2 regions of the Zoogloea sp. JDB1 genome follow, and region 1 is predicted to be linked to the other one. Evidence: predicted binding sites of a transcription regulator. Region 1 holds the regulator's gene; the other holds the start of a gene.
What was found. The regulator FNR, encoded in region 1, switches genes on or off when oxygen is low (the NO sensors DNR and NnrR bind a similar motif). The targets are predictions, from matches to a motif close to TTGANCTAGNTCAA.
Positions count from the first base shown of each region.

Region 2: a site for FNR is predicted at 11,031-11,044, ahead of cobA (uroporphyrinogen-III C-methyltransferase). Genes of this name have one in related genera too.

Region 1 covers NZ_CM161496.1:5,036,569-5,052,047, forward strand. Annotated here, with positions in the region: gene AC1PPK_RS22845 (DUF748 domain-containing protein) at 1-1,061, opposite strand, end outside; gene AC1PPK_RS22850 (BaiN/RdsA family NAD(P)/FAD-dependent oxidoreductase) at 1,237-2,472, shown strand; gene ppa (inorganic diphosphatase) at 2,526-3,053, opposite strand; gene AC1PPK_RS22860 (heavy-metal-associated domain-containing protein) at 3,143-3,349, opposite strand; gene AC1PPK_RS22865 (heavy metal translocating P-type ATPase) at 3,361-5,766, opposite strand; gene AC1PPK_RS22870 (universal stress protein) at 5,779-6,204, opposite strand; gene AC1PPK_RS22875 (sulfite exporter TauE/SafE family protein) at 6,232-6,939, opposite strand; gene hemN (oxygen-independent coproporphyrinogen III oxidase) at 7,052-8,446, opposite strand; gene fnr (fumarate/nitrate reduction transcriptional regulator Fnr) at 8,565-9,299, shown strand; gene AC1PPK_RS22890 (SirB2 family protein) at 9,319-9,705, opposite strand; gene AC1PPK_RS22895 (oxygen-binding di-iron domain-containing protein) at 9,777-10,517, opposite strand; gene AC1PPK_RS22900 (chemotaxis protein) at 10,525-11,148, opposite strand; tRNA gene AC1PPK_RS22905 (tRNA-His) at 11,309-11,384, opposite strand; tRNA gene AC1PPK_RS22910 (tRNA-Arg) at 11,432-11,505, opposite strand; tRNA gene AC1PPK_RS22915 (tRNA-Pro) at 11,533-11,609, opposite strand; gene AC1PPK_RS22920 (bifunctional acetate--CoA ligase family protein/GNAT family N-acetyltransferase) at 11,962-14,649, shown strand; gene AC1PPK_RS22925 (DNA-3-methyladenine glycosylase I) at 14,652-15,251, shown strand; gene AC1PPK_RS22930 (D-hexose-6-phosphate mutarotase) at 15,290-15,479, shown strand, end outside.
Region 2 covers NZ_CM161496.1:609,451-624,929, forward strand. Annotated here, with positions in the region: gene AC1PPK_RS02710 (ATP-binding protein) at 1-1,649, opposite strand, end outside; gene AC1PPK_RS02715 (diguanylate cyclase domain-containing protein) at 1,719-2,744, opposite strand; gene AC1PPK_RS02720 (transglutaminase family protein) at 2,831-3,748, opposite strand; gene AC1PPK_RS02725 (circularly permuted type 2 ATP-grasp protein) at 3,756-6,284, opposite strand; gene AC1PPK_RS02730 (transglutaminase family protein) at 6,434-9,814, opposite strand; gene cobA (uroporphyrinogen-III C-methyltransferase) at 10,067-10,972, opposite strand; gene AC1PPK_RS02740 (cytochrome D1 domain-containing protein) at 11,125-12,846, shown strand; gene AC1PPK_RS02745 (c-type cytochrome) at 12,909-13,223, shown strand; gene AC1PPK_RS02750 (IMPACT family protein) at 13,279-13,890, opposite strand; gene AC1PPK_RS02755 (c-type cytochrome) at 14,042-14,389, shown strand; gene AC1PPK_RS02760 (cytochrome D1 domain-containing protein) at 14,392-15,479, shown strand, end outside.

The sequences.
Region 1 (15,479 bases):
GGAGGTTTGGGCTCAGTCGCAGTCGCAGTGGCAGCGGCCGGCTTCGGCAGCAGCGCGAGCAGGCTGATCGTCCCGTCGCGCTGGCGCGCCACTGTGACATCAGGCCCTTCGATGGAAACCGTGCCGATGGCCGCCTCCCGTGCCAAAGGCGCCAGCTTGTCGATGCCGACCTTCAGCGCCGCCAGCTTGATCGCCGGACGACCGTCTGCATGCTGCACCTCAACCCCGTCCAGCCCGACCGAGCCTTTCACGCTCACGCTGGGCGACTGGCCCTCCGGCTGCGCGAAGCTCAGCTCCAGGTCGGACGACAGCTTGGCACTCGGCAGGCGGAAGGTCTTGTCGACCGGCAGGTAATCCACGTAACGCGTCAGGTCGAAGCCGTCGAACTTGATGCCGACCACCGATTCGCGGGCAAGGGAGAAAGGCTTGGATTTGCCCTTTACAACGAAGGGCGCCCCATTCACCTTCAGCGCCAGCAACGGCTCGACGAAGGTATCCACCTGGGAAGGCAGGTTCGACACGAAGGGCACGCCCAGATCGAGGTCGGACACCACCTGCTTCTGCTTGAGCGGCCGGTCGTCGAAATCGATGCGGCCCTTCTCGACGCGGATGTTATGCACCGCGAAATGGGTCTTGGAACCATCGTCGGGCTTGTTGAGGATCTCGTCGATGACGTCCGACCAGTTGTAGCGCTGACCTTCCAGGCGCACCACGCTGACCGTCGGCTCGACCAGCTTCACCTCCTCCACTACCACGCCACCGCGCAGCAGGGATTCCGCCTCCACGTTCACGTACAGGGACGCGAAGCTCGCCGCCGGGCTCTTGCCGTCCGGCTCCAGCATGCGGAAGCCACGCACCTCGGCAGACAAGGCGTAGGGGTTGATCGACAGCCCCTCTATCGTCACCGGGCGATGCAGCAGTTCACCGAGTTGCTTCTCGGCCACCGACTTGACCAGCGGCGGCGCGCCCCAGAACCCCGCCACCCCCACCAGGGCCACCACGGCCAGCCCACGCAGCGCCCATTTCGCCGGACGTCCGGCGGTGCGCAGCTTATCGATCATGTTCTTGTCCCTTGTTCTCCGCGCAGATGGCGCAGGCGAGCTTTTCGTTCAATATTCATCAAGCCTAGCAGCGTAAGCCATTCAGGCAAATGACGATGTAAGCAGTGTTTGCCCTGACGCAAGCCAGGGTCTATCCTCCCCGCCCTTTCCGGCCTTCCCTCCGCTCGCCAAGTCCATGAATCCGCACACCAAACCACCTGCAGCCGGCTCTCACTTCGACGTCATCGTGATCGGCGCCGGCGCGGCGGGCATGATGTGCGCAGCCCAGGCCGGGCAGCGCGGCCGCCGCGTGCTGATCCTCGACCACGCCGCCAAGCTAGCCGAGAAGATCCGCATCTCCGGCGGCGGCCGCTGCAACTTCACCAACCTGACGGTCGGCATCGCCAACTACCTGTCGCGCAACCCGCAGTTCTGCCGTTCGGCGCTGGCCCGCTTCACGCCCGCCGATTTCCTCGATCTGATGGCCCGTTACGGCATTCCCTGGCACGAGCGGGAGCACGGCCAGCTGTTCTGCGACGACTCGGCCCAGGACATCATCGACATGCTGCGCACCGAATGTGAAAACGGCGACGTGCACTGGGCAATGCCCTGCACGCTCAACGGGGTGACGGCCGGCAGCACGCCCGAGGCGCGCTTCCTGCTCGACAGCAGCCATGGCCTTTTCAGCAGCGAAAACCTGGTGGTCGCCACCGGCGGCCTGTCGATCCCCAAGATCGGCGCCTCGCCGCTGGGCTACCGGATTGCCGAGCAGTTCGGCCTCGCCATCGTGCCGCCCAAGCCGGCACTGGTGCCGCTGACGCTGCCACCGGAAGAACTGTCGATCTACAAGGAACTGGCCGGCATGGCCTTCGACTCGGTTGCCGAATGCGGTGCCGGGCACTTCCGCGAGAACCTGCTGTTCACCCATCGCGGCCTATCCGGGCCGGTAATCCTGCAGGTGTCGTCCTACTGGCAGGCTCGTGACTACGGCGACAGCGACGGCGGCCAGCAGGTGACGGTCAATCTTTTCCCGACTGAAGACGTCCGCGCCTGGCTCGGCGAACGCTCGCGCAGCAAGACCCTGTTGTCCAACCTGCTCGCCGACCGCCTGCCCAAGCGCTTCGCCCACGCCTGGTGCGAGCAGCGCAGCTGGAACCGTCCGACCAACCAGTTCAACCCGAAGGAGCTGGACGCCATCGCCACCGCGCTGGCCGGCTGGGCGATCACGCCCAACGGCACCCTCGGCTACGCCAAGGCGGAAGTCACGCTCGGCGGCGTGGATACGCGGGAACTGTCGTCGAAGACGATGGAGTCACGGAAAGTCCCGGGGCTGTACTTCGTCGGCGAAGTGATGGACGTCACCGGCCACCTGGGCGGTTACAACTTCCAGTGGGCGTGGGCGTCAGGCTACGCGGCCGGTCAGGCGGTATAAAAAAACAAAGGCCCGCATGACGCGGGCCCTTGTTCATCGCAGCAGGCAGGCGCTTACTTGGCAGCGGCAGCCAGACCGTCGAGGATTTCCTTCTTGGCATCTTCGACGGAGCCCCAGCCGGTCACCTTGACCCACTTGCCCGGCTCGAGATCCTTGTAATGCTCGAAGAAGTGCACGGTCTGCTTCATCAGCAGTTCGGGCAGATCGTCGATGGTCTGGACCTTGTCGTACAGCGGGGTCAGCTTGGACACCGGCACGGCGACGACCTTGGCATCCACGCCACCTTCGTCTTCCATCTTCAGCACGCCGACGGGACGGGCGCGGATGACCACGCCCGGCTGCAGCGGGAAGGGGGTCACGACCAGCACGTCCACCGGATCGCCGTCGCCGGCAACCGTGTGGGGCACGTAGCCGTAGTTGATCGGATAACGCATGGAGGTGCCCATGAAGCGGTCAACGAAGACGGCGCCGCTGTCCTTGTCCACTTCGAACTTGATCGGATCGCCCTGAGCGGAAATCTCGATGATCACGTTGATGTCGTTCGGAACGTCCTTGCCAGCCTTGACCTGATCGAAACCCATATCACTACCTCCCGTTATTAGATATAAGACAGCTCGGTATTATAAGTGAGCCTTGTGACGCTGGGACAAACCCTTATGACGGAAAGCGCTCAATCCGAGTCGAAGCCGGCGTCCTCGATCACCGTGCGCAGCGCATTGGCCGACACCTTGGCCGGGTCGTAACTGACACGCGCCTCGCCCTGCTCCAGGGAAACCTCCACGCTGGCCACACCGGGCGTCGCGGACAGCGCGCCGGTCACGTTCTTCACACAGCCCTGGCAGCTCATGCCACCGACCTTGATCACCACGTCTTCCATCGTTTTTCCTTTCAGTTGGTTTTTCCCGGGCGCCAGCGCCGCAGCAACAGGGAGTTGCTGACCACCGACACCGAACTCATCGCCATCGCCGCACCGGCGATCACCGGATTGAGCAGGCCGAGCACCGCGGCAGGAATGCCCAGCACGTTGTAGATGAAGGCAAAGAACAGATTCTGGCGGATCTTGCCGAGCGTCGCCCGCGACAGGGAAATCGCGTCGGCCACGCTGTTCAGATCATTGCGCACCAGGGTCAGGTCCGCCGCCTCGATGGCCACGTCGGAACCGGCACCGATTGCGAAGGACACATCGGCCGCGGCCAGCGCCGGTGCATCGTTGATGCCATCGCCGACCATGGCCACGCGGCCACTGCCACGCAGGGCCTCCACCGCTGCGGCCTTCTCGCCCGGCAGCACCTGGGCCTTGTATTCCGAGATACCCGCCTCCGCTGCGATGCGCGCGGCCACCGCCGGATGGTCACCGGTCAGCATCACGACCCGCACGCCGAGCGCCTGCAGGCGCGCCACCGCCGCCCTGGAGCTGGCACGCAGCGGATCGGCGAGGCCCAGCGCGCCCCATGGCCGTCCATCGACGGCCACGCACACCGGCGTCAAGGCCCCAGCGAACAGGGGCTGCAGCACGTCAGCAGGCAACTCAGCGCCCTGCCCGGCCAGGAAGTCCGGCGAGCCGATCCACACCTCGCGCCCATCGACACGACCACTGATACCCTTACCGCCGCTTGTCTGTACCGCGTCGGCAAGGCTCCACTGCAGGCCGGCTGCCTGCGCCGCATCGACGATAGCCTTGGCTAGCGGGTGGTGGCTGGCCTGCTCGACCGCCGCCGCAACGGCCAGCAATTCGTTCGGCGCCACACCTGCCACCGGACGCACATCCAGCACCGCCGGGCGTCCTTCGGTCAGCGTGCCGGTCTTGTCCACCGCCAGCACAGCTATCTTCTCGGCCAATTCCAGCGCCTCGGCGTTACGCACCAGGATGCCGGCACGGGCCCCCTGCCCGGTCCCAACCATCACCGCCGTCGGCGTGGCCAGACCCAACGCACAGGGGCAGGCAATCACCAGCACCGCCACCGCATTGACGAGAGCCGGCGCCAGCTCGCCGCCCAGCCACCACCAGGCCACGAAAGTCAGCGCGGCGATCGCCACCACCGTCGGCACGAAGATCGCCGCGATGCGGTCGGCCAGCTTCTGCACCGCCGGCTTGCCGCCCTGGGCCTGCTCGACGAGGCGCACGATGCCGGCCAGCAAGGTTTCTGTACCCACACCGGTGGCCCGGCAGCGCAATACGCCATCGCCATTGACGGTCGCCGCAAAAACCTTGTCGCCGGCCCTTTTGGGTACCGGCACGCTCTCGCCGGTCAGCATCGCCTCGTCCGCCGACGACTCACCGCTCAGCACCTCGCCATCCACCGGCACCGAATCGCCAGCGCGCAGCACGAAGACCATACCCGCCATGACGCGCTCGACCGGCATCTCCTGCAGCGCGCCATCCTGCTCGACCCAGGCGGTGGGTGGCTGCAGACGCAGCAGCGCCTCAATGGCCGCTGAAGTACGGGCCCGCGCCCGCGCTTCCAGCAGCTTGCCGAGCAGAACCAGCGTGATGATGCTGGCCGAGGCCTCGAAATACACGTGCAGATCATGGCGATCGAACACCACCACGACCAGGCTGAAGAAGTAGGCAACGCTGGTGCCCAGCGCCACCAGCACGTCCATGTTGGCACCACCGCCGCGCAGGGATGACCAGGCGCCCTTATAGAAGCGCCGCCCGATCCAGAACTGCACCGGCGTCGCCAGCAGGCCCTGCAGCCAGCGCGGCAGCCACTCCGCGTGATGGGCCGAGGCCTCCAGACCGCCGGAAAGCATGCCAATCATCTGGACCAGGAAAGGCGCGCTGAGCAGCGCCGAGATCCAGAACAGGCGCAGCTCGGCGCGGAACTCGGCCTCCTTGCGCTGCTTGTCGGCCTCCCGGTCGCGGGCGACGATGGGCGTTGCCGTAAACCCAGCTTTTTGAATAGCCGCGATGATCGCCGCCGGCTCGGACAGCCCCGGCACATAGCGGACGCGCGCGCTTTCCGCGGCGAAATTGACGCTGCCCTCCACACCGGGCAAGCGATTGACGACTTTCTCGATACGCGCCGCGCAAGCGGCACAGCTCATGCCGGACAGACTCAGTTGCAACGTCTGCGGCGCCACATCGAAACCGGCCTTGCGGATCGCCGCCAAAATGTCCGGAGCACCGGCCCCATCGGGCCCGGCGGCCAGCCGCGCCTTGCCAGTGCCGAAATTGACCTCGGCGCTGATACCGGGCAATCGGTTGAGTACCTTTTCGAGCCGCGTCGCGCAGGCCGCGCAGCTCATTCCGGAGACCGGCAGGTCGTAACGCACACCTGGCTCGTTCCCCATGGCCGGCTCCCCTCAGCCCACCAGCAGCACGGGCAGCGTGGCCCGCTGCAGCACCCGCGTCGCCACCGAGCCGACGAACAGATCCGCCACCACGCTGCGGCCATGCCGGCCGAGGCACAGGTAATCACACTCCAGCAAAGTCGCCTGATGCAGCACCACATCTGCCGGCTGACCCACGAGGATATGCGGCGTCACCGGCAAACCGGCTGCCTTGAACCGGGCCAGCGGCGCCTTGAGCACCCCCTCGCCTTCGTCCCGGTAATAGCCATCCAGGGCTTCACGGGCCACGTGGCGGGTTGCAAACTCGATGGGAATTGGCGGATGCACGTAAAGCACATGCACCTCAGGCACGCTCTTGAGTTGGTCCGCCAGCGCGATCACCTGATCGACGACGCGCTGGGCAACTGGAGAATCATCTACGGCCAGCAGGATTTTCATGATTCGCTCCGCCTTTCAGGAAAAGACTCAGAAATGGCAGACCACGCCATTCCACAGATTGCTGCCGAGGGTCGGCGTCGTCACCAGGCCATATACGCCGAAGGCCAGCACCACCAGTCCAGACCCTGTGCGCACCGCCCGGTTCCGCACCACGTCACGCAGACGCTTGAGCAGCATGCCGGCCAGCAGCAGGTTGGGCAGCGTACCGAGACCGAAAGCCAGCATCAGGCCTGCGCCACGCTCCGCGGAGCCGGTCACCAAAGCCGTCGCCAACACACTGTACACCAGACCACAGGGTAGAAAGCCCCACAGCAGGCCCAAGGGAAAAGCCTGGCCCACGCTGCGCGCCGGCAGGAAACGCCGGGTCAGTGGCTGGATGCGCGCCCACAGCTTGTGACCAAGCCGCTCGACACCGGACAGGGCCCGCGTGAAACCGGTCAGGTAGAGCCCGAGCGCCACCAGCATCAGGTTGGCGGCCACATACAGGACCAGCTGGATAGGCAGGATGTTGTTGAACAACAGCCCTACCGTACCGATCGCCCCCATCGCTGCACCGGCCAGCGTGTAGCTGCTGATCCGCCCGACGTTGTAAGCCAGATGCAGAGGCCAGTCACTGCGCCGCTGGCCGGGCAACTGGACGGTCAGCGCACTGACGATACCACCGCACATACCGACACAGTGGGTGCCGCCGAGCAGGCCGATGAGGAAGACTGCGAAGTAGCCAGTTTCGGGCATGGAGATTCAACCTGGACAAACAAAAACGCCCCGTGGGCAACACGGGGCGCGTTCCAACACTTGGCTCGGCATTCTAGCCCGCCCACCTCGGAGCGGCCAGCCGGCCGGAAGTTCAGATCACCTTGGAGTAGCGAGTACGCTCCCGGTCGGCGCGCAGGTACTTGTCGAAGACCATCGCAATTGCCCGCACCAGCATGCGGCCGGCAGGCAGCACGGTGATCCACTGCTTGTCGATCTTCAGCAAGCCGCCCTTCTCCATCTCGCGCAAGTCGGCGAGTTCGGCGGCGAAATACTTGTTGAAGTCGATCAAGTGAGCGATCTCGATGGACTCGATGGACAGTTCGAAGTGGCACATCAGCGCCTGGATGATCGCCCGCCGCAGCAGGTCGTCCGGCGTCAGCTCGATGCCGCGCAGCACCGGCAGGCGGCCCGTGTCGATGATGTCGTAGTACTCATCGAGGGTCTTCACGTTCTGCGCGTAGGTCGGGCCGACCTTGCCGATGGCCGACACGCCGAAGGCCAGCAGATCGCACTCCGCATAGGTGGAGTAACCCTGGAAGTTGCGGTGCAGGCGTCCCTGGCGCTGGGCCGTGGTCAGCTCATCGTCCGGCTTGGCGAAGTGATCCATGCCGATGTACACATAGCCCGCCTCGGTCAGGCGGCGGATCGCCAGTTGCAGGATCTGCAGCTTGGTCTCGCCGGACGGCAGCTGCGCGTCGATGATGCGGCGCTGCGGCTTGAACAAGCTCGGCAGGTGCGCGTAGTTGTATATCGACAACCGATCCGGCGACAGCGCCAGGATCTGCTCGAGGGTACGGTTGAAGCTGATGACGTTCTGCTTGGGCAGGCCATAGATCAGGTCTACACTGACCGACTTGAAGCCATGGGCCCGCGCCGCGTCGATGACGAGCTTGGTTTCTTCCTCGCTCTGGATGCGGTTGACCGCCTTCTGCACGTCCGGATTGAAATCCTGGATGCCAACGCTCATGCGGTTGAAGCCGAGTTCGGCCAGCAACGCAACGGTGGCTTCGTCCACCTTGCGCGGGTCGACCTCAATGGAATACTCACCGTCCGGCACCAGCGTGAAGTGCTTGCGGACCATGCCCATCAGGCGGCGCAGTTCGTCGTGGGACAGGAAGGTCGGCGTGCCGCCGCCCAGGTGCAGTTGCAGCACTTCCCGCGACCCGTCGAGCTTGGCCGCCTGCATGTCCACTTCTTTTTCAAGATAATCCAGATACTTGGCGGAGCGACCGTGATCCTTGGTGATGATCTTGTTGCACGCGCAGTAGTAGCAGATCGTATTGCAGAAGGGGATGTGGAAGTATAATGAAAGCGGTTTGCCGATTCCGCCGACAGTACGTCTCCCGAGCCAATGCTCCAAGGCGTCGGAGTTGAAGGCTTCGACGAAGCGGTCAGCGGTCGGGTACGACGTATACCTCGGGCCATTCACATCAAATTTGCGAATGAGCTCGGGATCGAATATCAGGTCTTTTTGTGTCGTGTTCATGGTGCACTTCTGTTGGTTGCGCTGAACAATCGCAGAATCGATCCAAAACAGTATTGACGTGGATCAAAGGGCTCCAAACGTTGGTAAAACCATCCAGTTCAGGTGATTGCGCGTGCAGATGAAATCGGTGATTCCGGTGACGGTCGTGGACATCAAGGTCGCGTGTTCCCAGTGCAATCTGCGGGAATTGTGTCTTCCCTTCGGCCTCGACCCCAATGAGATCGACCAGCTCGACGAGCTCGTCGGCAGCCGCCGCAAGATCAAGCGGCAGCAGCACCTCTACCGCTCCGGCGACAACTTCGAGGCGATCTACGCGATTCGTGCCGGCTCGTTCAAGACCGACGTGATCCTTGAGGACGGCCGCGACCAGGTGACCGGCTTCCAGATGACCGGCGAAGTCCTGGGCCTCGACGGCATCAGCACCGAACACCATTCGTGCAACGCGATTGCGCTGGAAGACAGCGAAGTCTGCGTGATCCCCTTCAACCGGCTCGAAGAGCTGTCACGGACGGTGGAGAGCCTGCAGCACCAGTTCCACAAGATCATGAGCCGCGAGATCGTCCGCGACCATGGTGTGATGATGTTGCTCGGCTCAATGCGCGCAGAGGAGCGGCTGGCGGCCTTCCTGTTGAACATGTCCCAGCGCTTCACTGCACGGGGCTTCTCTCCGTCGGAATTCCACCTGCGCATGACCCGCGACGAGATCGGCTCCTACCTGGGCCTCAAACTCGAGACGGTATCCCGCGCCTTCTCCCGCTTCCAGGAAGAAGGCCTGGTCGCCGTCCAGCAGAAGCACATCCGCATTCTCGATACGCCGGGCCTGAAGCGCCTGCTCAACCACCACTCAGCCTGAGCACCGCCGGCGCCCGGCCTCACAGCCAGGCCAGCCAGCCGAGCGGATTCTTGCTGACCGCCACCGAGACGATCCACGACAGCGTCGCCAGCGCACCCACGTAAGCCGCGGCGCGCTGCACACGCGGTCGCGTCGCCTTCAGCGCGACACTCCCCAGCCCGATATAGACAAGCAAGCCCAGCACCTTGGCCGTCAACCAAGCGTGCACGAAGGGATATTGGGCGGCCATCCAGGCCAGGCCGAGCGCACTGGCCAGCAGGCAGGAATCGACGATATGGGGCAGCACCCGCGCCAGACGGGCCCGCAACAGCGGCGAGCCGCTCAACGACCACCAGCCCCGCAAGGCGAAGCCACAGCCGCTGAGCACCACGCAGGTGATGTGAAAATGTTTGAGAGCCAGATACATGCCGCGCCTCCATTGTTCCGCGGCAAAGCTCCGGCTGCCGGCGGGCCCCGCAAAAACGGGGCCGCAACACTTTAGCTGCGCAGCACGCCCACTTCCAGTGCGGCGAACCAGTTGATGAATCGCTGCACGTCGGCACCTTGGTAAATAGCCCCATGCTGCGGCACCAGCATATCGATCTCCAGGCGGGAGACGCGCTCGCACCAATCGCGCTTGGCCCGGTCCGAGCCCATCCAGCGCTTGTGAAAACCTTCCGCATGGCGGATGTGGCGGGAGAAGTCCTGCACATACAGCTCGTTATGATCCGCCGGCAACAGGGCTGCGCCGACATCGCCCGAGAACAGGATCTTGGCCTTCGGATCGTACAGATGGAAATTGCCCGACGAATGCAGGTAATGGGCCGGAATCGCCTGCAGCTCAAGACCATCGAGACGGATCGTCACGCCCGAATCGGGGATCGGTACGAAAGTCGAATCCTGCCCGCCGAAATGGGGCAGAAAACTCTGCCACAACCAGCTCGTATAACACTTCAGGTCGGGCTTGAACTCCAGCCACAAGGCCAGCGAGGAAATGATGTCCGGATCCTGGTGGGACGCGAAGATGCCCGCCAGGCGCGTCGGATCGCACTCCGCCGACAAGGCGGAGAACACCGACGGAAAGATCTCGATCCCACCCGGATCGCACAGCAGGGCCTCCTCCCCGTGAACGACCACATATTCATTGGTATCGATGATGTAACCAGGCTTGGTGGTATCCCGCGCGATCGCCAGCCAGCGGTGATCCTCGTCCTGGTAGATGCAATGGGCCTGCTTCATGGGTTTCCTAATCCTTTACGAGGCGTTCCTTGCCGAGAACTTCGAGGGATCGCTTGATCTGCGCGATCACCTCGGCAAAATCCGTCGAGACCTGCATCAATGCAGCACTGAAGCTGCCGCCATAGGCCGCCTCGATCTTCGCAGAACGAGCCAGCACACCACCCAGTTCGACCAATTGCTGGGTTTCCTCGACCGCCGCACGCAAGCGCAGATCGAGGGAACGCAAGCGCACCTGCTGCTCAGCAAGCCGCGTGGCACCACGCCTGCGAGCCTCCCGCGCACCCGGCACACCGTCACCGCTGAGCCTCAAGGCCTCCGCCAGAATCGCTGCAATACGCTGCTGCTGCACGACACCGGTGACACTCCCGACCGAACCGGAAGTCATTTCCCTCAGGGATGCCATGTGGCGGGTCAGATCCTGGGCGAAGCGCCGCAACTCATTGGACAGCACACCGAACCCGAGCGCAGCATTACCCGCCCGCTTGGCGAGAAAGATCGCATTGAGGGCCATCAGATTGATGCGGAAGGCCGTCGCCACGATGGCCTTGATCTCCTCATTGACCCGGACGATACGGGCAAGCTCGCCGGTCCGCGGAGCAATCCCGTGAAAATTCGGTTCTGGCGCATTCATGTGGACTCTCTGGAGCAGGCAGACTGTAGTGGCTGATTAACGGCGAAGATGCAATCGGCTTGAGCCATTCGATGCGGAAAAGACAGCACCGCCCCAACTTCACGCCGCCGGCGCCGTAAACGAGAAAACCCGCTGACGAATCAGCGGGTTTTCTTATACTTGGGGCGACATACCGGGATCGAACCGGTGACACCTGGAATCACAATCCAGTGCTCTACCAACTGAGCTAATGCCGCCACTGGCAATCGTCGATCGAAATCGCCGATTTGAAACTTCCAAAGAGCCTGCCCGACAGGAATCGAACCTGTAACCCCCGGCTTAGAAGGCCGGTGCTCTATCCAGTTGAGCTACGGGCAGTTCGCCGCGGGCACTCGGGTCAAGCTTTGGTCGGGGTGGAGAGATTCGAACTCCCGACATCTTGCTCCCAAAGCAAGCGCGCTACCGGACTGCGCTACACCCCGAGAGCCGCGAATAGTACACACCTATCGGAAGCTCGTCAAATAAAATTGGCACGAATTTTCATGTTCGACGAAATTCGTGCCTGCGGGACGCTCCGGGTCACGACACCTCACATCCTCGTGTCACACCCCGAACGCATGCCTTCCGGGTAAGCGTTGCATGCGCGCAACAAATTGAATTCACACAAATTGACCTAGATCACAGCTTTCGTTGTGCAACGCAATAAATCAGTAGGATTACCAATACCAGTATCCCCACCGCAGGGTAAAATCCGGCCCGGCCCCAGACGCCCCGAAGCCCCGTGGCAACGGCAACCCAATAGCCGCACGATTCGCACTCACCCGAGTACCCATCATGAACGAACAGCACTACCTCACGCCCCTCTTCGAGCCCCGCTCCGTGGCCATCATCGGCGCCAGCGAAAGAGAGCTGTCCCTCGGCAACATTCTCGTCCGCAACATGCTGGAGGCCAGCTTCAAGGGCAAGCTGTTCACCGTCAATCCCAAGTACGACCAAGTGCTGGGCGTCCCCTGTTACAAGAGCGTCGAGGACATCCCCCAGCGCCTTGACCTGGCCGTCATCACCACCAAGGCCGACCGCGTGCCGGCCATCGTCGACGCCTGTGGGCGTGCCGGCTGCAAATCCGTGGTAGTGCTGCCGTCGGGCTTCTCCGACGCCGGTCCGCGCGGCCGCATGCTCGAGAAGAACACCGTCGAAAACGCCCGGCGCCACCGCATCCGTCTGCTCGGCCCCAACTGTCTGGGCGTGCTGCGCCCCGAACTCGGCCTCAACGCCAGCTTCGCCCACGGCGGTGCCATCAAGGGCTCCATCGGCCTGATCTCCCAGTCCGGCGCCCTCTGTTCGGCGATCCTCGACTGGGCCCGGCCCAACAACGTCGGTTTTTCGTCGGTCGTATCCCTCGGTACCTCGGTGGACATCGACTTCGGCGAGGTTCTCGAATTCATGGTCTCGGACGCTCGCACCGAGAGCATTTTTCTATACGTAGAAGGCATCAAGGACGCGCGCCGCTTCGTCAGCGCGCTGCGCGCCGCGGCCCGCGTCAAGCCGGTGCTGCTGATCAAGGTCGGGCGTCATCCGGCCGGCTCCCACGCCGCACTTCTGCACTCCGGAGCCACGGTCGGCGAGGACGCGGTGTTCGATGCAGCACTGCGCCGCGCCGGTGTGATCCGCCTGTACAACATGGGCCAGCTGTTCGCTGCCGCCAACGCGCTGTTCTCCCACTTCCGCCCGCGCGGCAACCGCCTGGCCGTGATCACCAACGGCGGCGGCCCCGGCGTGATGGCCGCCGACCGCGCCGCCGACCTGCGCATTCCACTGGCCACCCTGTCCGACGGCACGGTCGCCAAGCTCAACGAGATCCTGCCGGCCAACTGGTCCCACTGCAATCCGGTGGACATCATCGGCGATGCTGACCCCGAGCGTTACAGCAAGACCCTCGACATCGTGCTGGCCGACGAGAACGTGGAAGGCGTGCTGACCATCCTGACCCCCCAGGCCATGGCCCGCCCCACCGAAGTCGCGCAAAAGGTCATCGAGATCGAACGGGCTGCCGACAAGCCGGTGTTCACCTGCTGGATGGGCGAGGAGCAAGTGCGTGAGGGGCGCAAGCTGTTCGAGACTGCCGGCATTCCCACCTTCCGCACGCCGGAACCGGCGGTGGAGCTGTTCGGTCACATCTCGGCTTACTACCGAAACCAGAAACTGCTGGTACAGACGCCGAGCTCCCTGTCCTCCGACCTCAACCCACCGTCGGTGGAAAGCGCCCGCCTGGTCATCGAAACGGCCCTGTCCGAGAGACGCAAGAACCTCAACGAAATGGAATCCAAGGCCCTGCTGGCGGCCTTCCGGATTCCCATCGCGCAGACCGTCGTCGCCCGCTCTGCCACCGAGGCGATGGTGCTAGCCGAAGAACTGGGCCTGCCGGTGGCCATGAAGATCGACTCGCCGTCGATCACCCACAAGGCCGACACCGGCGGCGTGCGCCTCAACCTCAGCGGCCTCGCCGCCGTACGCTCCGCCTACCAGGAAATCCTGGAGGAAGTGAAGCGCAAGCGCCCGGACGCCATCATCAATGGCGTCGCCATCGAACCGATGGTCATCAAGCCCTACGGCCGCGAGCTGATGGTCGGCTCCTTCCGCGACCCGATCTTCGGACCGGTGATCACCTTTGGCGAAGGCGGTGCCCACGTGGAGATCCAGGCCGACCGTGCGGTCGCCCTGCCGCCGCTCAACAACTACCTGGTCAAGGACTTGATCAAGTCCACCCGCGTATCCACGCTGCTCGGCGAATACCGCAACATGCCGCCGATCAACATGGAGGCGCTGGAGTTCGTGCTGCTGCGCATCTCCGAAATGGTCTGCGAGCTGCCGTGGATCCGCGTGATGGACATCAACCCACTGATCGTAGACGAGCACGGCGCCGTCGCCGTCGATGCGCGCATCGTGGTGGACAACATCGCCCCCACCGCCGACCGCTATGACCACATGGCGATCCACCCCTATCCGTCGCACCTGATCACCAAGATCTCGATGCCGGAAGGCGAGATCACCGTACGACCGATCAAGCCCGAAGATGCGGATCTGGAAATCGAGTTCGTGCGCAAGCTGTCGCCGGAAACCAAGTACCTGCGCTTCATGAACACCCTGCGTGAGATGCCGCCGGCAATGGTGGCCCGCCTCACGCAGATCGACTATGACCGGGAAATGGCCTTCGTCGCCACCATCGAGGAAGACGGAGTCGAAGTGGAAATCGGCGTGACCCGTTACGCGGTCAATCCGGATGGCGAGACCTGTGAGTTCGCGATCGTAGTCGCCGAGGACTGGCAGCACCGCGGCCTCGCCCGGCGCCTGATGGGCGTGCTGATCGAGACCGCGCGCAACCGCGGCCTGCACGCGATGACCGGGATATTCCTGTCGAACAACGAACGCATGCTGAAATTCGTCGCCAGTCTGGGCTTCGTGTTGACCAACGACCCGGAAGACAACACCGTCAAGCACGGCATCCTGACCCTGCAGGGCTGACGATGAACAACGCCAGCCAGCCCATCCGCTGCGCCTGGTGCGGGGACGACCCCCTGTACCAGGCCTACCACGACGAGGAATGGGGCGTGCCGCTGCACGACGACCGAGCCCTGTTCGAACTCCTGACCCTCGAAGGCGCCCAGGCCGGGCTATCGTGGATCACCGTGCTGCGCAAGCGCGAGAACTACCGCCAGGCCTTCGCCGGCTTCGATCCGGCCGCAGTGGCCCGCTTCACCGAAGCCGATCAAGCCGCCCTCCTCGCCAACCCGGGCATCGTCCGCAACCGCCTGAAGGTCGCCTCCACCATCGACAACGCCCGTGCATTCCTGGACATCCAGGCCGAGTTCGGCAGCTTCGACACATGGCTGTGGCGCTTTGTGGACGGCCAGCCGATCCACAACGAGCTGCGCAGCCTTGCCGACGCCCAAGCCAGCACACCACTGTCCGACCAGCTCAGCAAAACCCTCAAGAAACGCGGCTTCCGCTTCGTCGGCACAACCATCTGCTACGCCTTCATGCAGGCCGCCGGCATGGTGAACGATCACACCACCGACTGCTTCCGCCACCGGGAAGTCGCCGCGTTATCATCGCGCCCTCTGTAACACTGAAGCGCCGGCCCCACGCGGCCGGCCCGCGAAACATGACCGACCAGATCGAAACCGCCGAATTGCACGGCCAGCCCGTTCTCAAGCTGCAGACGCCGGACGGCGCTGTCGCCCTGATCTCCCTGTTCGGCGCCCATGTACTGTCCTGGACACCCGCCGGCGGCGAAGACCGTCTCTATCTCAGCCCCAAGGCCGTCTTCGACGGCAGCACCGCCATCCGCGGCG
Region 2 (15,479 bases), 1.2 Mb from region 1:
AAGGGCAGGCTCTCGATCACGCCCCGCAGCAGGCTGGTCTGCCGCTCCAGGCTGCGATTGGCCTCCTCGCTCTCCAGGCCGCGCACGCGCAACTCGGCATTGGCTGCTTCCAGATCCTTCTGGACGTGCTTGAGGTCGCTCACGTCGACGAAGGTTGCCAGGAAGACGCCATCCAGCGACACGCCCGACACTTCCACGTCGCGCTCGCTACCATCCAGGCAACGCACGCGGATCTCCAGCGGCGTGGTGGCGCGCTGCTCGGCGAGGCCCTGCTGCACGGCCGCCGCCCACCTCGCCCGCGCCCAGGCCTGGTAATCGGGATCGGGCACCGCCTGGCGCCACCAGTCGTCGAGGCTGCGCACCTGCCTCTCGGTGTAGCCGAACAGGCGCATGAACTGCTCGTTGCGCATGGTGATGCGCTGGTCCTCGATCAGACCGATGGCGATCGGGGCGCACCGGATGAAGTTGCGGAAACGGTTACGCGCGTCCTCCAGCTCCCGGGTCCGTTCGGAGACCCGCGTCTCCAGGCCTGCCGCAGCCTCACGGAGCGCCTCCCGCCGGGTCAGCAGGCTACGGGTCATCGCCTGTACCGCATCGGCCAGGTGGCGGACCTCCGTGGTGCGCGAACGCACTTCGGGCAGCAATTCCTCCTCGCCCTGCTGAACGCGCCGGGCAGAATCGGCCAGTTGCTCCAGGGGCTGGCTCAGGCGGCGGGCGAACAGGAAGACGACGCCCCCCAGGCCCAGCGTTGTCAGAACGGCCAGCAGCCACTGGGCCTGGCGCAAGGCGGCAACCGGCGCCAAAGCCTTGTCCACCGGCTCTCGCACCACGATCTTCCAGCCGAGGGATGACGCCACGGGGCTCGGCAGCAAGGCGGCAGCGGTGAAGAAACGCCCCTCCCCGCCCCACGCCACCTGGGTATAGCCCACGTCCCTGGGCAGCTCCAGCGGCACCTCGCCGGCACCGACCGCCTGGTAGGGGTACAGCACGGCGTTGCTGCGGCTGAGGACATACACCTCGACCCGATCGTTTACGGCCTCCGCCGGCAGGGCCGTGGCAATGATGTGTTCGACCCAGCTCCAGTGGGAATGGCTGGCCAGAATGCCACGCCACTCGCCCCGCTCGTCATAGATCGGCGCGGCGAAGTCGATGAAGCGCAGGGGCTCGCCGGAGCGCTGCTGCGGCAGGTGCTTGGCCAGCAGCAAGGCTTCGTGGATGTCGCCGATGTAGGCCCGCTTCTGGCCCTCGATGAACCACGGGCGCTTCTGCACGTCTGCACCGGCCAGCACCCCATCCGCGGAATTGAGCACGACGCCATCGGGGCTGGCGACGCCGATCCACGCGTACTGCGGGTGGGAGTGCTTCATGCGCTCCAGCACGCCGCGCAGGTCGCCCGCCTGCAGGCTGCCGCGGGTCATCGCAGGCGACTGGGCCAACAGGGTGATTTCCCGCGCCCGCTCCTGGATGTTGCCATCCAGCTGGACCGCGATCGCATGGGCCAGATCGCGCAGCGCAGCACCCCGTTCCCGGGTCAGTGCCGCCGTCGTGATCTGCTCCAGATAGAGGCTGTGCCCCAGCGCGACGGCCAGCGACAAGCCACCGAACAGCAGCGTCAGACGGACGCGGAAGGAATAGAGCCAGGCTGGCATGGAGCTCCGAACATTAAGGGCGAGGCATGGCCGACAACCCGTCGCGCCATGATCTCAGCATAGCCTGGATCAGTCACCCGATTCGATCAGGGAATCCTCATCGTAGCCGGGCCCGACGGTCCCGACCCGGTTGACGACCCGCGCCCGACCCGCGGCCTTGGCGGCGTACAGGGCTTCGTCGGCCAGGGCCAGCAGCGCCTCCGGCGCGGCCAGGCGGCGGGACGGCTCCACACCGTCGCAGGGCAGGACCAGCGTGGCGACCCCGACACTGACGGTGACGTGCGCAGCGACGGCCGACGCGGCATGCGGGATTGCCAGCGCCGCCACGCTCTGGCAGAGGCTCTCGCCGAGGCGGAAGGCGTCGGAGGCATTGGTGGCCGGCAGGAACAGCGCGAACTCCTCACCGCCGTAGCGCGCCACCAGGTCGCCGGCCCGCCGGGCGATGCCCGCCAGCACGCGGGCCACCGCACGCAGGCAGGCATCGCCGGCCGGATGCCCGTAAGTGTCGTTGAAGCGCTTGAAGTAATCCACGTCCACCATCAGCAGCGACAGCGGCGCATGGCTGCGCAGCGCGCGCCGCCATTCCAGTTGCAGACCGTCGTCGAAGGCGCGCCGGTTGGCGATGCCGGTCAGCGCGTCGGTGGCGGTCAGGCGGCGCAGTTCGTCGCTCTGGCGCTTGAGGGCCAGATGGGTGCGGACCCGTGCCTGGACCACCGGCGGGTTGAGCGGCTTGGGGATGAAATCCACCGCACCGATCGTGAGGGCATGGGTCTCCGACGCGGTGTCGGTGTGAGCGGTGACGAAGATCACCGGCACATGGGCCAGCGCCGGGTCGGCCTTGATCCGGCGGCAGGTCTCGTAGCCGCCCAGACCGGGCATCTCGGCATCCAGCAGCACCAGGTCCGGCGGGTTCTGGCAGATCTGCAGCAGCGCGTCCTCGCCGCTGGTGGCGAAATGGATGCGCGCCATTCCGGTCAGCAGGCGGCTCAGGAGGCGAACCATGCTCGGGTCGTCATCGACGACCAGCAGGCGTTGCGCGGGATCAGCGGGTTCCGGGTTCAGTCCATCCACGACCAAGGTTCTCGTCTGGCTCATCGTCAGACATATCGTAGCGGAAGCGGGACCTGCCGACAGTCAGGAATATCCGATGTGTCGTCCTCTGCGGCAGGCGGGCACAGACACTAGACAGGTTCGCCCTGCTCGGCGTCCGGCATCACGGTGACGCGAACTTCCGGCGCCTGGGCCAGGCCGCCGAGGATCACGCCGCGCAGCGGCGACACGTCCTGGAAATCGCGCCCCCAGCCGAGGGTTACGTGGCGCAGGTCGGGCTGGATGCCGTTGGTCGGGTCGTATTCGACCCAGCCGTTGTGCGGGCACCACACCGCCACCCAGGCATGGGAGGCGTCGGCGCCGATCAGGCGCGGCTTGCCCGGCGGCGGATCGGTGAGCAGATAGCCGGACATGTAACGGGCCGGCAAACCGGCGGACCGCAGCGCGGCGATCATCAGGTGGGCGAAATCCTGGCAGACGCCGCGCTTGCGCTGCAACACCTCATGGACCGGGGTGTTCACCTCGGTGGCTTTGGCATCGAAGGTAAAGGTCTCGAAGATCAGCGCCATCAGCGCCTGCGCGCCGGCGAGCACGGGCACCCCCGGCTTGAAGGCTTCGCCGGCAAAGGCCGCCAGCGCGGCGCTGCACGGAACCCGCGGCGAGGCGTACAGGTAACGCAGCGCGTCGAGGGAGTCCGCATCGCGCGGCTCCGGGTGGTAGCGCAGGCTGTCGCGCACCGTCTCCCATGGCGGCGAATCCTCTGGGTCCGGCAATTCCCGGCTCATCACCGTGACATGGCTTTCGGCGCGCACCAGCAGACCGTCGTGGGGCGTGTCGAGGGACAGCCAGGCGACCGGGTTGCCGAAGGCGTCCTCGCCCTCGGTCAGGTGGGCCAGGTCCGGTTCGACAACGATGCGCCCGGATTCGCGGCTCTGCCACGGCAACTCGCGGGGAATCAGGTGCAGCAGGTGCTGGGCCAACGACACCGGCACGCCGCAGGGGGCGTACTCGGTTTCGTGGAGGATGGTGTAGGCGGCGGAACGAGTCATGGGGCCTTCAGGCGGCAAAGGTGGCCTGGCCGGTCTGGCCGACGTGGCTGAAGAAGCGCATCGCCAGGCGGTCGGACAAGGTGCGGCCGGCGCTGCCGAGACGGTCGAAGAGCCCGGCCAGCTGCTGGCTGGCATCGACCCGCTCGAGGGCCGGACAGACTGCCTCCAGGCGCCCCCACGGGAAGGCGCGGATTGCCGCGAAACTGGCCTCCAGCTCGGCCACGCCAAGGTCGACCTTCTCGTCGGCTTCGAAACGGGCCAGGTAATTGCTGGCCATGCGCACCTGGAAGGCCAGCGCATGGGGGTTGCCGTCGTCCGTCGTCAGCATGTGCAGCGCCGGCAACAGCTCGGGCTGGGCGCGGTAGCGGGTACGGTAGGTGATGATCGAATCGCACAATTCCAGCAAGGCCTCCACCGCCAGCTCCCGCTGCAACGGACCGTTGATGTCGCCATAGGCGCGCAGGAAGCGCGCCAGCGTGCGGGCCAGGTAGTCCAGGCGCTCGACGCGGCGGCCGACGATGTGCAGGCGCCAGCCGGTGTCTCGGGTCATGTTGTCCATCGCGAAGCCGGACAGGGACACGAAGGTGGTCAGCGCGCCATCGAGGAATTCGAGCAGCGCCGATACATCGGTGACCGTCGCGCGGGCGGCCTCCAGCTCAGAGGACAGGCGCTTGAGGGCGTGCCAGTGGTCGAGGGACAAGTGCTCGCGGGCCTGCGTGGCACACCACATGAGACGTTGCAGGTTGGCTGCCAGGCCGCTGTCGGAGCGGCGATCGAGCACTGCGCGGAACAGATCCAGCTCGGCCTTGGCGATCGGCAGGTTACCCACTCGGGATTCGATCAGGCCGGCCCCCGCTGCCAGTTCAAGCATCATCGTCAGGGCGCCGGCACGCTCCGAGCGCCGCCCCTCCGAGAGCCGCGACAAGGCCAGGCGGGCCAGACGTGCGACGGCATCGCAGCGTTCACCATAGCGGCCGCACCAGAACAGGTTCTCGGCCAGACGCGACGACAGGGTGCCGGTTTCCTTGATCAGATCGCCGACGCGGATGTTGTTGTTGAGCAGGCTGAAGCTGGCCACCGGGCCGTCGGACAACACCCAGGTGTCCTTGCTGCTGCCGCCCTTCTGCATGGTCAGGATGCGCGTGTTGTCCACCCCGGCGACGCGCGCCAGCCCGCCGGGCAGCACGTTGTAGCCTTCCGGCGTGATCGCCGCGTAGACCCGCAGGCCCATCGAACGGGTCAGCAGCTTGCGGCGCTGGCCGCCGCCCCAGGCCGGCGCACGGGACAGCTTGACCAGTTCCTGGGCGACGAAGGCCGAGGGTTCGGCCTCGATGCGCCGGGTGACCTCGTCGAACTGGTCCTCGGCGAGCTGGTCGCCGAAGATGACCTCGTTGCCGCCGCCTGGAAAGGTCTGCTTGATGACCAGGCTGCGCAGGTTCTCCAGCACCTCCTTGCGGGCCGGCCCCTCGCCGCACCACCAGGTGGCCACCGACGGCATGGCAATCTCCTCACCGAGCAGGTGGCGGCAGATGCCCGGCAGGAAGCCCGGCAGCGCCGCCGATTCGAGCAGGCCGCTACCCAGCGCGTTGGCCACCAGCACACGGCCGGCGCGCACCGCACCGAGCAGGCCGGGCACGCCGAGGGCCGAGTCGGCACGTAATTCCACCGGATCGCAGAAATCGTCGTCGAGGCGGCGCAGGATCGCATGCACGCGCTTGAGACCGGACACGGTCTTCAGGAAGACCGTATCGTTGCGCACTGTCAGATCCTGCCCCTCGACCAGCGGGAAACCCATGTTGCGGGCCAGGTAGACGTGCTCGAAATAGGTTTCGTTGAACGGCCCCGGCGTGAGTAGCACCGTCAGCGGCGGCTCGCCGTCGGTCGGTGCCTGGTTCGCCAGACTGCGCTGCAGGCCACGGAAGAAGCCCGACAGGCTGCGCACCTGCATGTCGCGGAACAGGTCAGGGAAGGCCCGCGACACCAGCTGGCGGTTCTCCAGCGCGTAGCCGGCGCCGGACGGGCTCTGGGTACGGTCGGCGATGACCCACCAGCGGCCATCCGGCGAGCGGGCCAGATCGGCAGCATAGAGGTGCAGGTAGGCGCCACCGGGCGGTTTGAGGCCGGAGCACGGCCACAGGAAGCCCTTGTGGCCATACACCAGCTCCGGCGGCAGCAGGCCCTCGGACAAGGTCGTCTGGGCGCCGTAGAGGTCGCCGAGCAGCGCGTTGAGCAGGCGCGCCCGCTGCGTGATCGCCGCCGAGATGCCGCGCCACTCGTCGGCGGGCAGGATCAGCGGCAGCAGATCCACCGACCACGGACGGTCGGTGCCGCGAGGGTCGGCATAGACGTTGTAGGTGACACCGTTCTGCTGGATGCCGCGGGAGAGCTGGGCAGCCCGCAGCTTCAGGGTGTCGGCACTGGATTCGTCGATGTGATCGAGGAATTCCTGCCAGTGCGGGCGCACGCCATCTTCACCGAACAGCTCGTCGTAGCTGTCGGGTCGATAGGGGTAATGGGCAAGGATGGAGCTGGACATCTTGCGAAACTAGCACACACCGACCGGACCTCCGTGCTACGGACGGCACGGAAGTTGTTGATTTTGGTAAAGCGGGCAGGGGCCACCGTGGGAGCGAACGAGTTCGCCCCCAACGTTTGAATCCCCCCGAAGAGACCGGGAAGCCGCCGTCAGCGCCGCAGATCAAGCGTGAAGGGGAACTCCTTCTCCACCGGCGAGACCTGCACCGCCGGTTCGCCCGGCGTGTGGCCCATGCGGAAGAAACGCGCCAGGCGGCGGCTCTCCGCCTCGAAGGCGTTGATCGGGAAGGTCTCGAAGCTGCGCCCGCCCGGGTGCGAGACGTGGTACTGGCAGCCGCCGAGGGAGCGGCCGGTCCAGGTATCCACCAGATCGAAGACCAGCGGCGCGTGGGACGGGATGGTCGGGTGCAGGCAGGACGGCGGCTGCCAGGCCCGGTAGCGCACGCCGGCGACGTGCTCGCCGACGGTGCCGGTGGGCTGCAGCGGGATCGTGCGGCCATTCACCGCCAGCAGGAAGCGGTCGTCGGACATGCCGGAGACCTTCACCTGCAGGCGCTCGACCGACGAATCGACGAAGCGCACGGTTCCGCCGATGGCCCCCTCCTCGCCCATCACGTGCCACGGCTCGAGGGCGCCACGCAGCTCCACGTCGATGCCGCGCACCGCGAAGTCGCCGATCTTCGGGAAGCGGAATTCCAGATGTGGCGCGAACCACTCCGGCTTGAAGCCGAGGCCGTGGTCCTGCATGTCCTCCATCACGTCGTTGAAGTCCTGCTCGACGAAGTGCGGCAGCAGGAAGCGGTCATGCAGCTCGGTGCCCCAGCGCACCAGCCGCTGCGGCTGGTAGGGGGTTTCCCAGAAGCGCGCCAGCAGGCCGCGCAGCAGCAGTTGCTGGGCCAGCGACATGCGCGCGTGGGGTGGCATCTCGAAGGCACGCAGTTCGAGCAGACCGAGGCGGCCGGTGGGGCCATCCGGCGAGTACAGCTTGTCGATGCAGAACTCGGAACGGTGGGTGTTGCCTGTTACGTCGATGAGCAGATTGCGCAGCAGGCGGTCGATCAGCCACGGCGGCACCTCCTCGCCGGCCTTCGGGAACTGGCGGAAGGCGGTCTCGATTTCATACACCGAGTCGTTGCGCGCCTCATCGATGCGCGGCGCCTGGCTGGTCGGGCCGATGAACAGGCCGGAGAACAGGTAGGACAGGCTCGGGTGGTTGTGCCAGTAGGAGATCAGGCTGCGCAGCAGGTCCGGCCGGCGCAGGAAAGGCGAATCGGACGGGGTGGCGCCGCCGAGCACGAAGTGGTTGCCGCCGCCGGTGCCGGTGTGGCGGCCGTCCACCATGAACTTCTCGGTGGTCAGGCGCGAGTAGTGGGCCGCCTCGTAGAGGTGGGTGGTGCGGTCCACCAGCTCTTCCCAGTTGCTGGCCGGATGGATGTTCACCTCGATCACGCCGGGGTCGGGGGTGATGCGGAAGTGGGTCAGGCGCGGGTCGGACGGCGGCTCGTAGCCCTCGATGACGACCGGCGTGCCGAGTGCCTCGGCGGTCGCCTCCACGGCGGCGACCAGCTCCAGGTACTTCTCCAGGCTCGACAGCGGCGGCATGAAGATGTGCATCGTGCCGTTGCGCGGCTCGGCGCACATGGCGGTGCGGACGATCCAGTCGGCGGACTTGAACGGCTCCGGCTTGCGGTCGGTGGGGCTCAGCTTCTCGGCGTCGCGAGCGGCCTTCAGCGCGGCGGCGGCGCGCGCCGCGGCGGACGAACCGAAACCGGCCTCGCCATCCTTCAGCGCGTTGAGCACGGCGGTCTGGCCGCCCGGCAGCTGGCGGCGGATCGCGGCGTACTCCGGCAGCGGCGGGAAGACCTGGTGGTGGTCCGGCGGATTGACGTAAGGGTAGTCGCCCTTGGCCACCCACGGCTGAGAGTCCAGCGGCAGGCGGTAACCCACCGGCGAATCGCCGGGGATCAGGTAGCAGCGCTCTTCGCGCAGGAACCACGGCCCGGTCTGCCAGTCGCCCGTGTAGCTGTTGAGGCTGACCGGCAGCACGTAGCCGACCGGGTTGGGCAGGCCGTGCTCATAGACGCGGCGGATGCGGTCGCGCTCCAGCGGGTCGTCGAGGCGGGCGTCGAAGGGGTCCACGTTGCCCGGCAGGCGGCGCTCCCGCCACAGGTAGTAGAAGGCATCCTCGTAGGCCGGGAAGACCCGTCGCGGGTCCAGTGCCAGCCGTTCGGCAATGCCGGCCAGGAAAGCGTTGGCCTGGGCGGCATCCACGTCGCCCGGCGCCGACGCGTCGGCGATCAGGTCCGGGTTGGTCCACACCGGCTGGCCGTCCTTGCGCCAGAAGCAGGTCAGCGACCAGCGCGGCAGCTGCTCGCCCGGATACCATTTGCCCTGGCCGAAGTGGGCCAGGCCGTGGGGGCCATATTTCTCACGCAGGCGGTGATAGAGGTCTTCGGCACGGACGCGCTTGGTCGGGCCCATCGCCTCGGTATTCCACTCGGCGCCGTCCGGATCGTCGATCGACACGAAGGTCGGCTCGCCGCCCATCGTCAGGCGCATGTCGTTGGCGTCGAGATCGGCGTCGATGAGATGGCCGAGGGCTTCGATCTCGGCCCACTGCTCCTCGGTGTAGGGCTTGGTGACCCGCGGCGCTTCCTTCACGCGGGTGACCTTCATGAGGTGCTCGAACTCGCACTCGCACTCGTCGATGAGGCCGGAGATCGGCGCTGCCGACGACGGGTCGGGGGACGCGGCCAGCGGGATGTGGCCTTCCCCGGCGAACAGGCCGGAGGTCGGGTCGAGGCCGACCCAGCCGGCGCCCGGCAGGTAGACCTCGGTCCACGCGTGCAGGTCGGTGAAGTCCACCTCGGTGCCCGACGGACCGTCGAGGGATTTGACGTCGGCCTTCAGCTGAATCAGGTAGCCGGACACGAAGCGCGCCGCCAGGCCCAGGTGGCGCAGCAGCTGGACCAGCAACCAGGCCGAGTCGCGGCACGAGCCGGTGCGCTTGGCGAGCGTCTCTTCCGGCGTCTGCACGCCCGGCTCCATGCGGATCACGTAGCCGATGTGGTTTTGCAGGTCGGCATTGAGCTTGACCAGGAAGTCCACCACCCGGGTCTTGTCGCGGGAGATGCCGTCCAGGTACGTCTTGAATTCGGGGGTGAGCTCTTCCTTCAGGCGGTACGGGGCCAGTTCGTGGCTGAGGGCACCGGCGTATTCGAACGGGAAGTTCTCGGCCTCAGGCTCCAGGAAGAAGTCGAAGGGATTGATCACCGACATCTCGGCGACCAGGTCCACCTCCACGCTGAACTCGGTGACCTTCTCCGGGAAGACCAGGCGCGCCAGGTAGTTGGACTGCGGGTCCTGCTGCCAATTGATGAAATGGGGCTTGGGCAGCACACGCAGGGAGTAGGACAGGATGCGCGTGCGGCTGTGGGGGGCGGGCCGCAGACGGACGACTTGCGGGCCGAGGTTGATCGGCCGGTCGTACTTGTAGGAGGTCAGGTGATTCAGGGCGACATGGATGGTCACGGGATACTCCGTTCTTGGGGCGCGGTTTGCAGACTAGTTGTCTGAGTTAGCAAGCTTCACGCCAAGCGGTTTACGCCGCTCCTGTTGCGTGGATGTTGCGATCCTGCATCAAACCAAGGCTTTTGGAGTATCAAAACGGGGATGGGACGTGCTGACCCGGCGACAGCCCACCGTGCACGCACCAAAATGGACACCGGGATATGCACCAATAATGTGCATATCCCGGTGAGAAGGTCGCGGAAGCTTATGGCGCTAGGCCACGACGGCGGTCCCGGCATCCGCCATGGCACCGTCGAACCAGGCCAGCTTGCCGGCCAGGCTGACCACCTCGCCGACGATCAGCAACGCCGGCGGCTTGATGCCGGCAAGCAGTGCCCTGTCCGGCAGCGTCTCGAGGGTGGCGGTGACGATGCGCTGGCGCGGCGTGGTGCCGTTCTCGACCAGCGCCGCCGGGGTCTGCGGGGAACGACCGTGGGCGATCAGCGCCGCGCAGTGGGACAGCAGCATGCCGACCCCCATGTAGATCACCGCGGTCTGGTGCGGGCGCGCCAGCGCCGTCCAGTCCAGCGCCGATTCGCCGGCGCGGCGATGGCCTGTGGCGAACACCACCGACTGGGCGTAATCCCGGTGGGTCAGCGGAATGCCGGCATACGCCGCCACGCCGCAGGCGGCGGTGACGCCCGGCACTACCTCGAAGGGGATGCCGGCGGCCAGCAGTTCCTCCAGCTCCTCGCCGCCGCGCCCGAAGATGAAAGGGTCGCCGCCCTTCAGGCGGACGACGCGACGGCCGTCGCGGGCCAGCTCGACGAGCAGGCGGTTGATGTCTTCCTGCGGCAGGGTGTGATGGCCGGCTTCCTTCCCGACGTAGATGCGCTCCGCATCGGGCCGGGCGAAATCCAGCACGCCGTCGCCGACCAGGTGATCCACCACCAGTGCGTCGGCCTCGCCGATCAGGCGCGCAGCACGCAGCGTCAGCAGCTCGGGGTCGCCCGGCCCGGCCCCGACCAGTGCCACCCTGCCCGGCGGGCGAATGCCGGTGGCAAGCGGCTTGAACGTCTCGGCCGGAGCGCTGCCGCGGCCACCGACGAGCTGGTCGACAAAGGCACGCAGGGTGCCGGCGGCAGGCAGGCCGAAGCTGGCGGTGGCAGATGGAGGCATGGCGGAACTCCCGGAATCATGACGACCGCAATCTATCAGCCGGCCACCTTTTTCGAACTTGACCCGAGTCAAGGAAGGGGAATAGCCCGGAAGCGCACTCTTCGCCGCAAGCGGGATAGGCCGCTCGTTGGGTTCATAAAGGGAGATGCACGATGAGTATGTGGAAAACCGGAGCGATTGCCGTGGCCTTGCTGCCGCTGGCCCTGTCGCACGCCTTCGCGGAAGAACCGAAGACATCGACGAACGATCCCGCCGCCAAGTACCAGGCGGCCGGATCGCCGCTGGCCAACGTGGAGATGTACCAGGACATCAACCCGAAGGCCCCGCCGATGAGCAAGGCGGAATTCGACAAGGCACGCCAGATCTACTTCGAACGCTGCGCCGGCTGTCACGGCGTGCTGCGCAAGGGCGCCACCGGCAAGCCGTTGACGCCGGACAAGACCCTGGCCGCCGGCACCGACTACCTGAAGGTCTTCATCAAGTACGGCTCTCCCGCCGGCATGCCCAACTGGGGCACCTCCGGTGAATTCGACGATGACACTGTCAACCTGATGGCCCGCTACGTCCAGCAGACGCCTCCGCAGCCGCCGGAATACGGCCTGAAGGAAATGAAGGCGACCTGGAAAGTCATCATTCCGCCCGAGCAGCGGCCGAAGAAGAAGATGAACAGCTACAACATCGAGAACATCTTCTCGACCACCCTGCGCGACGCGGGTGAGATTGCGCTCATCGATGGTGACACCAAGAAGATCATCAACGTCATCAAGACCGGCTACGCGGTGCATATCTCCCGCGTCTCCGCCTCCGGCCGCTACCTGTTCGTGATCGGCCGCGACGCCAAGATCAACATGATCGACCTGTGGATGGAGAAACCCGACAACGTCGCCGAGATCCGCACCGGCCTGGAAGCCCGTTCGGTCGAGACCTCCAAGTTCAAGGGCTACGAAGACAAGCTGGCCATCGCCGGCTCCTACTGGCCGCCCCAGTACGTGATCATGAACGGCGACACCCTCGAGCCGCTGAAGATCATGGCCACCCGCGGCATGACCGTCGGCGATCAGGAATACCACCCCGAGCCGCGCGTCGCCTCCATCGTGGCGTCCCACTTCAAGCCCGAGTTCCTGGTCAACGTGAAGGAAACCGGCAAGACCCTGCTGGTCAACTACACCGACCTCAATGCCGTCTCCACCAAGGAGATTCCGGTCGCCAAGTATCTGCATGACGGCGGCCTGGACAGCAGCAAGCGCTACTTCATGGTGGCCGCCAACCAGTCCAACAAGATTGGCGCGATTGACATGAAGGACGGCAAGCTGGCCGGCCTCATCGACGTGGGCAAGATCCCGCACCCGGGCCGCGGCGCCAACTTCATCCATCCGAAGTACGGCCCGGTGTGGTCTACCGGCCACCTGGGCGACGACAGCATCGCGCTGATCGGTACCGACCCGGCCAAGCACCCGCAATACGCCTGGAAGATGGTCGAGTCACTGAAGGGCCCGGGCGGAGGCGCGCTGTTCATCAAGAGCCATCCGAAGTCCAAGCACCTGTACTCCGACGCACCGCTGAACCCGGATCCGAAGATCTCCCAGTCCATCGTGGTGTATGACGTCAACAACCTGGCCGCCGGCTACAAGACCCTGCCGATCGGCGAATGGGCCGGCCTGAAGGACGACGGCGCCAAGCGCGTGGTGCAGCCCGAGTACAACAAGGCGGGCGACGAGGTGTGGTTCTCGGTGTGGAGCGCCAAGAACAAGGAATCGGCAATCGTCGTCGTGGATGACAAGACCCTGCAGCTGAAGACCGTCATCAAGGATCCGCGCATCATCACGCCGACCGGCCACTTCAACCTCTACAACACGCAGCACGACATCTACTAAGCATCCTGCCCCACCGCCCCCGGAGCGTCCGAGGGGCGGTGCCTTCGCCAAGGAGACAAGAAATGAAGAAACGCTTCCTGCTGCTCGCCCTGATGACTACCGCCGCCAGCGGCAGCGTCTTCGCCGACCCGGCTGCGTCGGCCCAGAAGGCCGGCTGCCTGGCCTGCCATTCGATGGACAAGAAGCTGGTAGGCCCGGCCTTCAAGGACGTCGCCGCCAAGTACAAGGGCCAGGGCGACGCCATCGCCAAGCTGACCGACAAGGTTCGCAAGGGCGGTTCCGGCAACTGGGGCCAGATCCCGATGCCGCCCAACCCGGCCGAAAAGATCAGCGACGCCGAACTGAAGGACGTGCTCGGCTGGGTCCTGAAGGGCTGAGCAGGCTCGTAACCAGGGGATGGGGTGACTTGAGGGGGCGCATTCATGCGCCCCCTCAATCATTTCCTTCCTGCCCCGGATCCTCGCCCAGCCACGCCAGACGCCCATGGCAGGCTTCGTCGAGGCGGGCCACCAGTTGCGCCGCCGCATCCACGGGCAGGCTGAAGGCGAATTCGACCTGTTCTCCGTGGCTCACACCGAGCAGCACCGCCCCGACGCCCTCCAGCGCCCGCCGTACCTGCCCTTCCTGCGCATAGGGCACCGTACAACGCAGGGACGTGCTGCGCACGATGGCCACCTTTTCAGCCACCAGCAGCGCCTGCGCCACGCTGTCCGTATAGGCCCGCACCAGGCCGCCAGCCCCCAGCTTCACGCCGCCGTAGTAGCGCACCACCGTCGCCAGCACGCCTTCCAGATCCTGGTGGCGCAACACGTCGAGCATCGGCCGCCCGGCGGTGCCGCTCGGCTCCCCGTCGTCCACCGCCGCCGACTGTCCGCCGGCCAGCAAGGCCCAGCACACGTGGGCGGCGCCCGGATGTTCCGCCTTCAGCGCCGCCACCACGCGTTGGGCCTCGGCGCGGTCGGCCATCGGCTGCACGCAGCCGAGGAAGCGGCTCTTCTTGATCAGCAGTTCACTGTGGGCGGGCGCGGCGAGGGTCTGGGGCATCGGACGACAACAAGGGCAGGCACGGGAACGAGGGCGCAAGGATAAGGCCAAGCCCGACCGGGCGCACGGCGGCCCGGCCTTCTTGATGCCCATCAATGACCCTGCCGGCGGGTCAACCTACTGTGAGGGCGTCGTCAAAAGGAGTTCTGCGATGGACCGCTCGTTGTTGATCCACGTGGCCGTGCTGCTCGGCCTGACCGCCCTGGCGGTGAGCGCCGCCCCCGCCGCCGAGCCGGCACCGACGCCGGAGCGCCAGCAGACGCTGGTACACATGGTCCGTCAGGACTGCGGCTCCTGCCACGGCATGCGCCTGGCTGGCGGCCTCGGTCCGGCCCTGCTGCCGGAACGGCTCGCCGAACTGCCCGATGATGCCCTGGTTGCCACCATCCTGAACGGCCGCCCCGGCACCGCGATGCCCGGCTGGAACCGCTTCATGGACGAAGCGGAAGCCAGCTGGATCGTCGCCCGCCTGAAGGAAGGCTTCCCGAGCCTGCAATGACCATGCGCATCCTCTCCTCCCTCAGCACCCTCGCAGCCGCCCTCGCCCTCACCGCCTGCGCCAGCGCACCCACCGAGCTGCGCGGTACCGGCGACCTCGGGGTGGTCATCGAACGCGCCGCCGGCCGCGTGCAGATCGTCGAACACAGCCACGACAGCAGCCTTGGCAGCGTGGACGGCCTCGGCGACCTGTCCCACGCCCACGTGGTCTTCTCCCGCGACGGCCGTTACGCCTACGTGTTCGGCCGCGACGGCGGGCTGACCAAGGTGGATCTGTTGACCCGCCGGATCGCCAAACGCATCATCCAGGCCGGCAATTCCATCGGCGGTTCGATATCACAGGACGGTCGCCTGATCGTCGCCCAGAACTACGAGCCGGGCGGCATCAAGGCCTTCGACTCCGACACGCTGGAACTGCTCGCCGAGGTGCCCGCCGAATACGCGCCGGGCAAGTTCTCCCGCGTCGTCGGGCTGGCCGACGTGCCGGGCCAGCGCTTCGCCTACGCGCTGTTCGACGCGGGCGAGATCTGGGTCAGCGACTTCAACGACCCGCGCAAGCCGGTCACCACCCGCTACCCGGCCGGCAAGCAGCCCTACGACGGACTGGTCACCCCGGACGGCCGCTACTTCCTGGCCGGCCTGTTCGGCGAGGACGGCATCTCCCTGCTCGACCTGTGGCACCCGGAAGCCGGCAGCCGCAAGATCCTGTCCGGCTACGGCCGCGGCGAGGAGAAGCTGCCGGTCTTCAAGATGCCCCACCTGCGCGGCTGGTCGCTGGCCGCCGGGCAGGCCTGGCTGCCGGCCGTCGGCCGCCACGAGGTGCTGGTCGCCGACGCCCGCAGCTGGCAGGAGACGGCGCGCGTCCCGGTCAAGGGCCAGCCGGTGTTCGTGATGGCCCGCCCCGACGGCCGCCAGGTATGGGTGAACTTCGCCTTCCCCGACAACGAGTGGGTGCAGGTCATCGACACCGTCGAAAAACGCGTGATCCACACCTTCAGCCCCGGCAAGGCGGTGCTGCACCTGGAATTCACGCCGCGCGGCGAGGAGGTCTGGCTGTCCTCGCGGGACAGCAACCGGGTCACGGTGGTGGA